3 regions of the Pseudoalteromonas sp. SG43-5 genome follow, and region 1 is predicted to be linked to each of the others. Evidence: predicted binding sites of a transcription regulator. Region 1 holds the regulator's gene; each other region holds the start of a gene.

Region 1 (4,290 bases):
ACAAATGTTTGAATTTGCCATGTGAATTTTTGCACTATGCTGTGATTAGCTAAATAGTCTTTAACCGGTTGATCTAACCCATTTAAAGGCTTCAACTCTGGTTCCCAGTGTGGATTTGGTAAAAAGCGTGCATCAAATACGTAGTCTGCTTCTTTTGGTATACCGTGTTTAAAACCAAATGATTCAAATGTGACAATCAGTTGCTTATCTTTTTTACCTAAAATCTTTTCACGAATAGATTCAGCGAGTTGATGAACACTTAAATCAGTCGTATCTATCATAAAGTCGGCGCGAGTGGTTAATACATCAAGTAATTCTTTTTCTTTTTTGATGGCTAAATCAAGAGGCAACGAGTCTATTGATAGTGGGTGTAATCTGCGTGTTTCAGAAAAGCGTTTGATCAATGTCTGATCGTCACTATCTAAATAAAATAACGTAGGGTTTGCAAAGCCTGGTAAGTATTCAAGAATATCGTTAAATTCATCTTGTTCTTTAGGGATGTTGCGCACATCTATGCTAACAGCAATTTTATCGTAGCTATCAGACACACTGCGAACTAATGAAGGTAGTAGGTTTACTGGAATATTATCTACGCAATAATAACCTAAATCTTCTACAACGCGCAAAGCAACCGACTTTCCAGAACCGGAACGGCCGCTTATGATAATTAACTCCATTTAACACCCTTTATAAAACTATGATTGATCGACAATAACTTGGTAAAGCTCAGTATCAGATTTTGCACTGCGTAACTGTTTACAAAAATCTTTGTTGTTTAGTTTATCAGCAATGGTTGCTAGAGTCTTTAAGTGCTGCTGGTTATCGCCATCTGGTACGATGAGTGCGACAAAAATATCAACAGGGCGATTATCGATTGCATCAAAGTTTATTGGAGTTTCGCTAACGAGCACTAAAGCCAAAGGCTCTTCTGCACCGCTCATTCTTCCATGAGGAATAGCAATGCCACGTCCTATACCTGTACTACCTAATTTCTCTCTGCTCATTAAAGCATTAAGAATATCTTGTTGCGGTAAATACGGAAGTTTGTCGTGAGCAAGTTCGCTAATGAACTCTAAAATTCTTTTTTTGCTATTAAAAAGGACCGCAGCTTTGCTGCAGTCCTGGCATATAAGTGAACTTAATTTCATCATATTAGTGTCGAGCAAGCTTCTCTTTGTGTTTGATTACTTGGCGATCGAGCTTGTCGATCAACGAGTCAATAGCGGCATACATATCTTGATGTTCTGTAGAGGCAAATAGCTCAGCACCGCTTACGTGTATTGTGGCTTCTGCTTTTTGATTTAATTTTTCTACATCGAGAATGACATGAACATTATTAATATGATCAGAGTGTCTTTCAAGCTTCGCAAATTTAGTATTAATATAGTCTCTTAGTGAATCGGTTAATTCTACGTGACGACCAGTTAAGTTTAGTTGCATAAGCATTACCCTCTTAGTTTAGCGTCTTAAATCAGACTTTTACGCTGATTTGACGGTGGAATAGCAAGAGATTCGCGGTATTTTGCGATTGTACGTCTCGCTACTTTAATTCCTTGCTCAGCCAATATATCCGCTATTTTGCTATCACTCAATGGTTTTGCTGAGTTTTCTGCTGCGATTAATTTTCGGATAAGCGCACGTATTGCTGTAGATGAACATTCACCACCGTTTTCAGTACTTACATGGCTTGAGAAAAAATATTTAAGCTCAAATATACCACGGGGTGTATGCATGTACTTTTGAGTAGTTACGCGAGAAATTGTCGATTCGTGCATTTCTACCATTTCAGCAACATCATTTAAAACCATTGGTTTCATGGCTTCAGGGCCATGTTCAAAAAAGCCTTGTTGTTGCTTAACAATACAATTAGTAACTTTTAATAGCGTGTCGTTTCTACTTTCTAAGCTTTTAATAAACCATTTAGCTTCTTGTAAATGTGAGCGAATAAACTGGCTGTCGCCACTTGATTTTACAGTGCGAGACATTGCTGCGTATTGGCTATTAACACGAATTTTAGGCATGCTATCTGGGTTTAATTCGACAACCCAGCGGCCTTTAATTTTTTTAACTGACACATCAGGAATAACATACTCAGATTCTTCCCTTACAATAGTATCTGCAGGTTTTGGGTTGAGAGTATGTATTAGTGTCATTACTTCTTTAAGCTCTTCTTCTTTGAGCTTAGTTTTTTTCATTAATGTACGATAGTCGCGAGCTGCTAATAGATCAATATGCTCGGTTAAAATCATTTTCGTTTCATTAATATAAGGTGTTTCTTTATCAAATTGATTAAGCTGAATACACAAACACTCTTGTAAACTACGTGCAGCAATACCAACAGGATCAAACAGTTGGATGCGTTTTAATACCGCTTCAATTTCATCAAGTTCGACTTCGTTATCATCTTCGTTTTCTTGATTAAAGCTTTCTAAAATCTCTTCGCAGCTTAGTGTTAAAATACCTGAATCATCGACAGCTTCTACAATAGCAATAGCAATAGCTTCGTCTGTAGGGCTAAATGGCGTTAGTTGTAATTGCCACATTAAATACTCATGGAGCGTTTCAGTAGAGGCGCCTTGGTATATTGATTCGTCTTCAGGCATTGGACCTGATGAGGCTGCAGGAGCGGCACTCATGTACTCATCCCAACTGACATCCATAGCCATGTCGTCACTTAGCGTGTCTTTTGCAAGTGCTTCACCAGTATCTTGTTCGTATTCGCTCGGAGCATCATCAGCAGATGCGCTAACAGTTATGTCATCGGTATCAGCTTTTTGCTCGTTTTTACCAGCAGCGTCTTCGGAATAGTCTGCCTCTTCAACCTCTAATAGTGGATTACTGTCGAGAGCTTCTTGTATTTCTTGCTGGAGATCCAATGTACTGAGTTGCAACAAACGAATAGCTTGTTGCAACTGTGGAGTCATTGTAAGTTGCTGGCCCATGCGCAGCTGTAGTGATTGCCTCATGTATCTCTAACAATCCTTTTATGTTGTTATAATTAATACTAGCAGATGCTTAAAGACATGGCGTAAATGTTACAGCCTAAATTGCTCGCCTAAGTAAACATCGCGTACTGTTTTATCATTTAATACGTGTTCTGGAGTACCTGATGCAATCAGCTCCCCATGAGAAACAATGTAGGCTTTTTCACAAACATCAAGGGTCTCTCTTACGTTATGGTCGGTAATTAATACACCAATCCCACGATTTTTAAGATGTTCTATTATTTTCTTTATATCTAATACCGAAATAGGGTCAACACCGGCAAACGGTTCATCCAGTAATATAAATTTAGGATCTGCTGCCAGCGCTCGTGCTATTTCTACACGACGACGTTCTCCCCCCGATAATGCCATACCTTGGCTATCACGAATGTGTTGTATGCTAAATTCATCTAATAAGTTATTGAGCGTGTCTTCTCTGGCTTGTTTATTTAGTTCTTTGCGCGTTTCTAAAATGGCCATTAAGTTTTGATAAACAGTCAGCTTTCTAAAAATCGATGACTCTTGTGGTAAGTAGCCTATGCCTAATCTAGCACGACTATGCATAGGTAAAAGAGTAATATCGTTATCATCAATAGATATTTTACCTTTGTCGCTAGGAACAAGCCCTACAATCATATAAAAAGTCGTTGTTTTACCAGCACCGTTAGGGCCAAGTAAGCCAACTATACTGCCAGCTTGTACTTCAAGGCCGACGTTTTTTACAACTTCACGACCTTTATAGCTTTTTGCTAATAGTTCTGCTTTTAATGTGCTCATGGTTGACCTTTATCGCCTTTTTTACTTTTTTTAGTTTCGATCGGTACTAAAATTGTGTGAACGCGGTCAGTTGAGTTTTCATCTTTTTCGGCACTGATGAGCTGCTGCTCTATGTCGTAGGTAATGCTTTTAGCATTTATTTTTTGTCCGGCTTGCGAAACTTGTGCATTACCAACAAGCGTTAAAAAACGCTTAGATACATCATAACGTACTTCGTCAGCACTGGCGCTCATAGTCGTGCCGTCTGATTGCTTTTCTTCAAAGTGCGCAGGGCTACCTGTGGCAATTAATAATTGTTTATTATCACCAAGTTCATCACGTTTGTGTACTTCTAGGCGATCGGCTGTAATGCGGCGATTACCGTGAATAATCTCAACGTTTTTCTCAAAAATACCCACATTAGCTTTCAATTGACCTTCTTGCTTGTCGGCACTTATTGAAATTTGATTGGCAGCAGGTTGCGTGTTTTGCTCTGCAGCACTACTATTAAACGCTAGTATAAGTGTAGGAATTATAAGTGATTTTAATA
Region 2 (4,290 bases), on a different contig from region 1:
AGAGCCTGGGCAACTTATTTTAATGACGGATTTAACCGAAACCCGCCGCCTACAAAAACGTGTTGCACATATGCAGCGATTAAGCGCGCTGGGCAAAATGGTTGCATCATTAGCGCACCAAGTACGCACACCGCTCTCAGCCGCTATGCTGTACGCTGCTAATTTAGGGTCAAAGCGCTTACCAGAAGCATCTCGAGATAATTTTCAAACAAAGTTAATGTCGCGTTTAAAAGATTTAGAAACTCAAGTAAACGACATGCTGTTATTTGCTAAAAGTGGCGATCAGCAAGTTGTTGAGCAAGTTTCAATGCAGCAGCTTTTAACAGAAGTTAAAGCAGGTGCCGATGCGATGGTCGCACTTAATGAAAGTGAGCTAGATGTAAGCTTACCAGAACCCGATATACAAATAGTTGGTAATAAAACGGCATTGGCCAGTGCTATTCAAAATCTAGTGCACAATAGTATTCAAGTTATTGGCGGTGGCGCAAAAGTAAAAATTAGCGCACAAAGAGATTTAAAAGATTTAGATATGGTTCGTATTAGTGTGAGCGACAATGGCCCAGGTGTTGATTTAAGCCAAAGCGATAAAATTTTTGAACCATTTTTTACTACAAAAAGTCAGGGCACAGGTTTAGGGCTTGCTGTAGTGAGTTCGGTGGCTAGTGCGCACCAAGGCCGTGTTGATGTGACTAATAATACGCATGGTGGTGCCTGCTTTAGCTTGTTACTGCCTATTAAGGCAACATCTAAATTAGAGGGGTCATTATGAGTAACACTATTTTAGTTGTCGAAGATGACGCAGGGCTTCGTGAAGCCTTAATAGATACCCTTGAAATGTCGGGTATTGAATGTGTTGCAGCGAGCAGTGCTGAGCAAGCAATGTTACTGCTTAAAAAAGATCAATTTTCGCTTGTTGTAAGCGACGTGCAAATGGGCGCAATGAGTGGACTTGATTTACTACGCAGTATTAAATTAAACCACCCTGATTTACCTGTATTGATGATGACGGCGTATGCCACAATTGACGATGCGGTAGAGGCCATGCGCCTAGGTGCAATTGACTACATGGCAAAACCATTTGCACCTGAAGTGCTGTTAAATATGGTGAGCCGTTATTTGCCTGAAAAAGCAAAAGAAACCGACGGCCCCGTTGTTGCTGATCCAACTAGTATTCAATTATTGGAGCTTGCAAGTAAAGTAGCACGCTCTGATGCAAGTGTAATGGTACTTGGCCCAAGTGGTTCGGGTAAGGAAGTACTTGCGCGTTATATTCATGATAAGTCGAGCCGATGTAATGAGCCATTTGTAGCGATTAACTGCGCGGCTATTCCTGAAAATATGCTCGAAGCCACGTTATTTGGTTACGAAAAAGGGGCTTTTACGGGGGCGATTCAAGCATGTCCGGGTAAGTTTGAGCAAGCACAAGGCGGTACTATTTTACTTGATGAAATTACTGAAATGGACTTAGGACTACAAGCTAAACTTTTACGCGTACTGCAAGAACGTGAAGTAGAGCGTTTAGGGGGGCGTAAAACAATTCAGCTCGATGTACGTATTTTGGCAACCAGTAATCGTGATTTAAAAGAAGCCGTGTCTGAAAACCAATTTAGAGAAGATTTATATTACAGGCTTAATGTTTTTCCACTTATGTGGCGACCATTGTGCCAACGCCCTGGCGATATTATTGTATTGGCTAAGCATTTAATTGAGCGCCATATCAGTAAAAGCAAAGAGCCTATGGCGTATTTAGATAAAGCTGCCGAGCAAAAGTTACTGGCTCACGCGTGGCCTGGTAATGTGCGCGAGCTTGATAACGTTATACAGCGTGCGCTTATACTGCGAAGTGGCGATACAATAAACGAGCATGCTATTTTTATTGAAAACTTAGCAGCTAATAACTTTGTTATGGAGCCTTCATTGGCACCAGTGCAAACAGTATCGCCGACAGAAGTGGCTCACGTAGATAAAGGCGTTGATAAAAGTACGCTAAGCTCGGCATACTACGATGAAAAAGCACCTGTTGAGGCTGAACCTAAGCAGGGCTTGCTAGCGGCAGATACCGGTAGCTATAAAGATGAGCTTAAAGATAAAGAGCATCGCATTATTTTAGAAACCCTTGCACGTTGCCAAGGTAAGCGTAAAGACGTTGCCGAAACGTTGGGCATAAGCCCACGAACTTTACGTTATAAACTAGCGCAAATGCGCGATTTAGGTATTTCACTTCCTGCATAACCTCCTATAAACCCTAAGTTTGCGCTGCGAACTTAGGGTTGTCAAAACTCTGACTCACATAAGTTAAAGTTAACCTATTGTATTTTAATGATTAATTATTTGGCATGCTTTGTGCTTTATTACTTATAAGAGTTCACTGCGTGTCAGAGATAAATTATGAAAATTCAAAACAGTGCTGTATTTCAAGAAATGCAATCAATGGCTTTAGAAGCGGGCCGTAATAATCAAACTAATAAACTGCCAACTCAAGTTCAGCCTACTTCTACTTCCCAGTTTGGCGACATGCTAAGTGATGCAATAAATTCAGTGCACGGGTTACAACAAGATGCCGCGCAAAAAGTAACAGCAGTTGAGATGGGGGATCGAAGTGTATCTCTTGCTGAGGCGATGATTGCTTCTCAAAAATCGTCAGTTGCTTTTGAGGCTACAGTACAGGTTCGTAATAAACTTGTTGAAGCTTATAAAGAAATCATGAACATGCCTGTTTAATTAGGTAGTGGAGAATTATTGTGGCGCAATCTAACCAATCTACAGACCTAGCACTTGCTGGCGGCGGTATCGACCAAAGTGGTGGTGATGATCAACAAGAACAAAAGTCAGGCTACTTAAGTGCTTTAAGTGGTGTTGATGTATTGCGCCAAGTAACACTGGTAATAGCATTAGCGATTTGTTTGGCTATCGCGATTTTCATTATTATTTGGGCTCGTCAGCCAGATATGCGCCCGTTAGGCAAAATGCAAACTGAAGAGCTTATTCAAACATTAGACTTTTTAGATGCGCAAAAAATTGAATATCAACTTGATGGCAATGTTGTATCGGTTGATGAAAGCGAATACCAAAACATTAAATTGCTAATGACCCGCGAAGGGTTAGAGCAAGGCCCTGCATCTGGCTCCGACATAATTATGCAAGATATGGGCTTTGGTGTAAGCCAGCGCTTGGAGCGTGAACGCTTAAAGCATGGTCGTGAACAGCAACTTGCCCGCACCATTGAAGAGCTAAATAACATTACTCGCGCCAAAGTATTGTTAGCCATCCCTAAAGAAAACGTATTTGCCCGCAGAGAGAAAAAACCATCCGCTACTGTTGTATTAACACTTAAGCGTGGCCGCTCACTTGACCGTGAAGAAGTAGACTCTGTTGTTGATATGATTGCTTCAGCAGTACAAGGCTTAGAGCCTGCACGTGTTACAGTTACTGACCAAAATGGTCGATTATTAAATTCAGGTTCGCAAAGCTCATTAGCAGCACGCTCTCGTAAAGAATACGATTTAGAACGCAAGCGCGAACAAGAGTATCTTGAAAAAATAGACAGTATTTTAATACCGGTTGTTGGGCTTGCAAACTATACAGCTCAAGTTGATTTGAGCATGGACTTTAGCTCAGTTGAGGAAACTCAAAAGCGTTATAACCCAGACCTACCAGCGGTTAGAAGCGAAACCACATTTGAAGAAAATAACATTGGTGGTTTAGCTGTTGGTATTCCTGGTGCGCTTACAAATCAGCCACCGCTAAACTCAAACATCCCTGAAGTTGCAGGACAAGGCGGCGCAGGCACAGCTACGTCACCAACACGTAGCCACAAAGAAGCAACACGTAATTATGAACTCGATACAACTATTTCTCACAAGCGCCAGCAAAGTGGTGTAATACGCAGAATAAGTGTGTCAGTTGCTGTTGACTACGTCCCTAAAGTGGGAGAAAACGGCGAAACAACTATGGCCCCGCGCTCGGTAGAGGCATTGTCAAATATTCGTCGCTTACTACAAGGTGGTGTAGGTTTTGATATGCAACGTGGTGATGCACTTGAAGTAGTAACAGTGCCGTTTGTACGTGAAGCAACAAATTTAGCAATAGAAGTGCCACTGTGGGAACAAGACTGGTTTATGAAAATAGCCCGCCTTGTACTAGGCGCCTTAGTTATCATTGTATTGATAATGGCAGTAGTAAAACCAATGCTTAAGCGCTTAATTTACCCAGACGATACACTAGAAGAATACGACGAAGATGCATTAAGTTCAGGCGTAGATATTGGCGACAATACACTTGATATGCTAA
Region 3 (4,290 bases), on a different contig from region 1:
AAGACATCTCTATTATAGAAGAGTGGCAACCAGAGGACCGTATTAACTTAAGTGCGCTTTATCAACGTGATGATTGGACTGTTAACCTGTCACTTAATCGTTTTGGTGAATACACAGTAGAAGATGGTGGTCGTCAAACGTATGGTGCAGAAATTTTAACTGACGTTAAAGTTAACTACTTCGTTACTGAAGACTTATCAGTAAATATTGGTGCAAATAACTTGTTCGATGTTTACCCAGATAAAAATGAAATAGGTAACTCTCGCTCAGGTACTATTGTGGATGCTAGTGGCAACACAGTAATAAGTAGCTCAGGTGTGTTTGACTACTCACGTCGTTCGGCTCCATTTGGATTTAACGGTGCTTACTACTACGTAGGTGCAGAATACCGTTTTTAATTAATAACCTCCCTTTTGTTATTTAACTCAAAGGGCCGTAAGGCCCTTTTTTAGGTTTTAGCTTGGGCTGATTTTATTTAGAAATCAAACTTATTGGATAATCATCGTATTGCTTAATATTATTCATTACATTCATTAAAGTATTATGTGTACTGTTTTCGTCTGCGGTTATAAGTACCGAACTTATTTCATATTCAGCCGCGAACATAGCTAAATTAGTCGCAACTTGCTCTAAATCAATTAACCTCCCAGAAAAATATACTCCGTTACTTTCATCAATTTTAAATAAAGCATTTTTAACAGGCTTATCTATTTGAGGGCTGTCGAGTGGTCGGTTTAATTCAATAGCCACAGGTTTTACAAAAGATGTAGTTACAATAAAGAAAATTAGTAATATGAACACTATGTCTAACATCGGGGTCATATCTACATCAGCATTATTTTGTAGTTTGGTTAGTTTTTTCATATTGGACCTTATTTTTGATTAAATGCTGCGGCGCCACAGCAAGGTTTTAGGTACCTATTAACAAAATTAGCACAGCAAAAATAAAGCGTGGTTAAATAAATATTCTAATAACATTAAATATTTGTACTAATTATGTATTTAAAATGTGGTGAAATAAGGCGGTGTTTATACCGTTCTGCTTATATATGGGGTCTATTTAGCATCGTTATAATGTAATGCAATTTGTTAAATTGCTTAAAAAACTATGTAGATTGGTATTAGAGGCAATAAAAAACCCAGCTCGAGGCTGGGTTCTAGTTATGCGCTATGTAAGCTTAATGCTTTTGCATACGGCTCATTTCTGCATGGCAGCTTTGCATTGTTAATAATGTTTTAGCCAGTGCAGCTTCGCAGTCAGCTGGTTGCGGTTTATCCATTGCTGCTTTAATTTCTTCAAGGGTTTTATCTTCTACCTCTTCAAGCTCTTTTACATACGTGCTGTCGTTGTGTGAGGTGAAAGTAGTCAATAGGGCTGTGTATGCACGTCGTGCTTCAACTGCGAAAGATGAGCCATCTTCGCGTTCGCCTTTTTCATTAATTGCATATGGCTGCAAGCGCTCAACACTCACTTTTCGGGCATCTATCATACGCTGAAAAAGTGCACCAATAGCAGGGTCTTCAACTTTTTCCTGTGCTTTTTGATAAAAATCGATGCCGCTGTTCATAACTTGAATGATGTCAGTAATATGATTTACTTCTGATCCTTGATGGGTGTTCATAATGACCTCTTTAATTAAATGAATGTATAGTTCAATTTAATAAAAGCAATGTATGTTCCACGTTTCAATGGTTATGTAGTTATTTGATTTTATTGGTTTAATTTAATCTCAGTAGGGTGCTAAGTTAACAGGCAAAAAATTAACCTAGCAATTTTTACATTATATTGTGTAATAAAGTTATTTTAGCTCTTCAGCTACTTCAGCTACTTTTTGACGTAACCAAATGTGACTCGCATCGCGATGTAACAGTGGGCTCCAAATCATATCAAGCTCAAAAGGAGGAATTGGAAATGGTGGCTCTAAAATTTTAAGCCCCGGATCATCCAAATATATATTTGCGGCTTTTGAAGGAAGGGTCGCAATCAAATTTTTCTCTTTAGCTAAATGAATAGCTACATGGTAGTTACGCGTAAAAGTGGCAATATTACGATGCTTACCAAAGTGAGCAAGTGCTTCGTCAACCCAGCCAAGTTTTTGAACATCTTTAGGGTCCATGCCTACACCTACACCAAAACCTGTTTTACTCACCCATATATGGCGCGCTTTTAAATAGCTGTCGAGGCTAAAGTTTTCAATTATAGGATTATCGGCTTTTACTAAGCAGCAAAAACTATCTTTCCAAATACGTTTATGATGAAAAGACTGCGGTAAGTTTTCAAAACGGTTGATTGCCATATCTACTTTACCGTTTTCTACATCATGAAAGGTGACATCACTTGGTGTGAGTATATCTAAAGTAGTATCGGGGGCTTCTTCGTGCAATTTACTTAAAAGCTTTGGTGCTAATGTACTTGCAGCGTAATCACTGGCCATTATTCTAAACACACGCTTACTTTGGCTTGCCTCAAATTCTCGATTAGGAGCTAGAGTTTCTTCAAGGGTCATTAATATGCCACGAATAACGGGTTGTAACTCCAAAGCACGCTCGGTAGGCACCATACCATCGCTGGTACGAACTAAAATAGGGTCGTTAAATAAGTTACGAAGACGTTTAAGGCCATTACTCATTGCAGGTTGCGTTATACTCAATTGATTAGCAGCGCGTGTTACGTTGCATTCTCGAAGCAATGTATCGAGGTAAACGAGTAAATTTAAATCTATTTTACTTATATTCATTGTGTGTGTCCTTTAGCGCTTACCAGTGGTGAATAAAGCGCTGTGCTGTCGGGTATGGGTAAATATGACTTACCTGACCATTTTTTATATTTTGTTGTGCCTGCTTCCAAAAGCTAACATCTATAAGCTCAGGATGAGTGCTGAGTAAAAACTTTTTATACATAGGGTTTGGCATTACAAATGTACAAAGTTGCTCAGGAAATACGTCCTGTGGTGCAACAGAGTAACTTTGTTCATCCATTAAATAGTCGTCATAGCTCTTTGCTTTTGGTAATGTTCTAAAGTTCATATCGGTTAGATATTGAACTTCATCGTAATCGTAAAAAATAATACGTTTGTGCTTACTTACACCAAAGTTTTTTAAGAGCATATCACCAGGGAATATATTAACTGCAATCATTTCTTTTAGGGCTTGCCCATATTCTTCAATTGCGTCGGCGACACTTTCTTCATCAGCATTTTCTAAAAACAAGTTAAGAGGTGTCATGCGCCGTTCAATATACAAATGCTTGATGATCAACCAATCGCCCTCAATTACCATTGATGAGCCAATTGTTTTATGTAATTGCGCAAGTAAATTACTATCAAAACGCGCTAAAGGAAATACGACGTTAGAATACTCTATGGTATCGGCCATTCTGCCAACACGATCATGATTTTTTACCAGTTGATAACGCTTTAATACGGTATCACGGCCAAAGGGTTTACTCTCACCAAATTTGTCTTTTATTACTTTAAAAACATAGCCAAATGAGGGGAGGGTAAATACCATCATCACCATACCGGGAGTCCCCGGTGCAATTGTAAACTCATCACTAGAGTGAGATAAATGATTTAAAAACTCTCGGTAAAACTCAGTTTTACCCTGCTTATGAAAACCCACTGCGTTATAGAGCTCAGCAAGTGTTTTGTTTGGCATAAGTTGATTTAAAAACCGAACAAGTGCTGAAGGTGCGTGAGTCTCTACCATAAAGTAGGCGCGGGCAAAGCCAAAAATAACACGCATTTGAGATGACTTAGTTAAAAGTGCATCTAAATATAATCCGTTATCTTCATCGTGTAATACAGCGATTATAAAGGGCTGAACCCCACTTTTTGAAACAACACGACCAACAATATAGGCTGCTTTATTACGATAAAAAGGCGTGTGTAAGATATCAAAGCGCATTTGCCAAGGTTGGTGATGTGTATCGGGGGCTTGTTTATAAAAAGCTTTAACAAGGAGGCGGATATCACGCTCTAAATTTACAAATGGGGCCTTAAAATCAAAATGACTAATAATGCGTTTTATTGTTGGTTTTAGGCCATCAACTACAGGAAAGTATGTTCTATATTCTGCCTCTACAGGCACTGAAGGAGCATCTTTTAAGGTTGCTTCTACAAATATAAAGTCATTATGAAAATAGCGCCTATGGTACAGCCGGCAAAATACAGAGTTATAAAAAGTTTCTGCGAGCTCTGCTTGGGGATGAAAACATAAAAAATGCTGATATACCTTTTTAACTTCAAGCCATAGGCTTTCATCGAGTTGTTCGGTTGGGGTTTCTTTTTT

Evidence for each region. Region 1 encodes sigma-54, which starts transcription at its own class of promoters, with help from an activator protein. Its sites were predicted from a motif close to GTTGGCACGNNNNTNGNNT; they were not measured.
Region 2: a site for sigma-54 is predicted at 2,331-2,349, ahead of fliE (flagellar hook-basal body complex protein FliE). Genes of this name have one in related genera too.
Region 3: a site for sigma-54 is predicted at 1,666-1,684, ahead of H5161_RS06140 (PA2169 family four-helix-bundle protein). Genes of this name have one in related genera too.

What each region holds. Positions count from the first base shown of each region.
Region 1 is NZ_JACJFA010000014.1:12,924-17,213, forward strand. Features, by position in the region: gene rapZ (RNase adapter RapZ) at 1-677, opposite strand, end outside; gene ptsN (PTS IIA-like nitrogen regulatory protein PtsN) at 696-1,148, opposite strand; gene hpf (ribosome hibernation promoting factor) at 1,153-1,440, opposite strand; gene H5161_RS14160 (RNA polymerase factor sigma-54) at 1,467-2,966, opposite strand; gene lptB (LPS export ABC transporter ATP-binding protein) at 3,036-3,761, opposite strand; gene lptA (lipopolysaccharide transport periplasmic protein LptA) at 3,758-4,290, opposite strand, start outside.
Region 2 is NZ_JACJFA010000013.1:113,483-117,772, reverse strand. Features, by position in the region: gene H5161_RS14040 (PAS domain-containing sensor histidine kinase) at 1-769, shown strand, start outside; gene H5161_RS14035 (sigma-54 dependent transcriptional regulator) at 766-2,232, shown strand; gene fliE (flagellar hook-basal body complex protein FliE) at 2,389-2,721, shown strand; gene fliF (flagellar basal-body MS-ring/collar protein FliF) at 2,742-4,290, shown strand, end outside.
Region 3 is NZ_JACJFA010000004.1:145,730-150,019, forward strand. Features, by position in the region: gene H5161_RS06130 (TonB-dependent siderophore receptor) at 1-398, shown strand, start outside; gene H5161_RS06135 (biopolymer transporter ExbD) at 472-864, opposite strand; gene H5161_RS06140 (PA2169 family four-helix-bundle protein) at 1,179-1,622, opposite strand; gene H5161_RS06145 (LysR family transcriptional regulator) at 1,800-2,738, opposite strand; gene aceK (bifunctional isocitrate dehydrogenase kinase/phosphatase) at 2,758-4,290, opposite strand, start outside.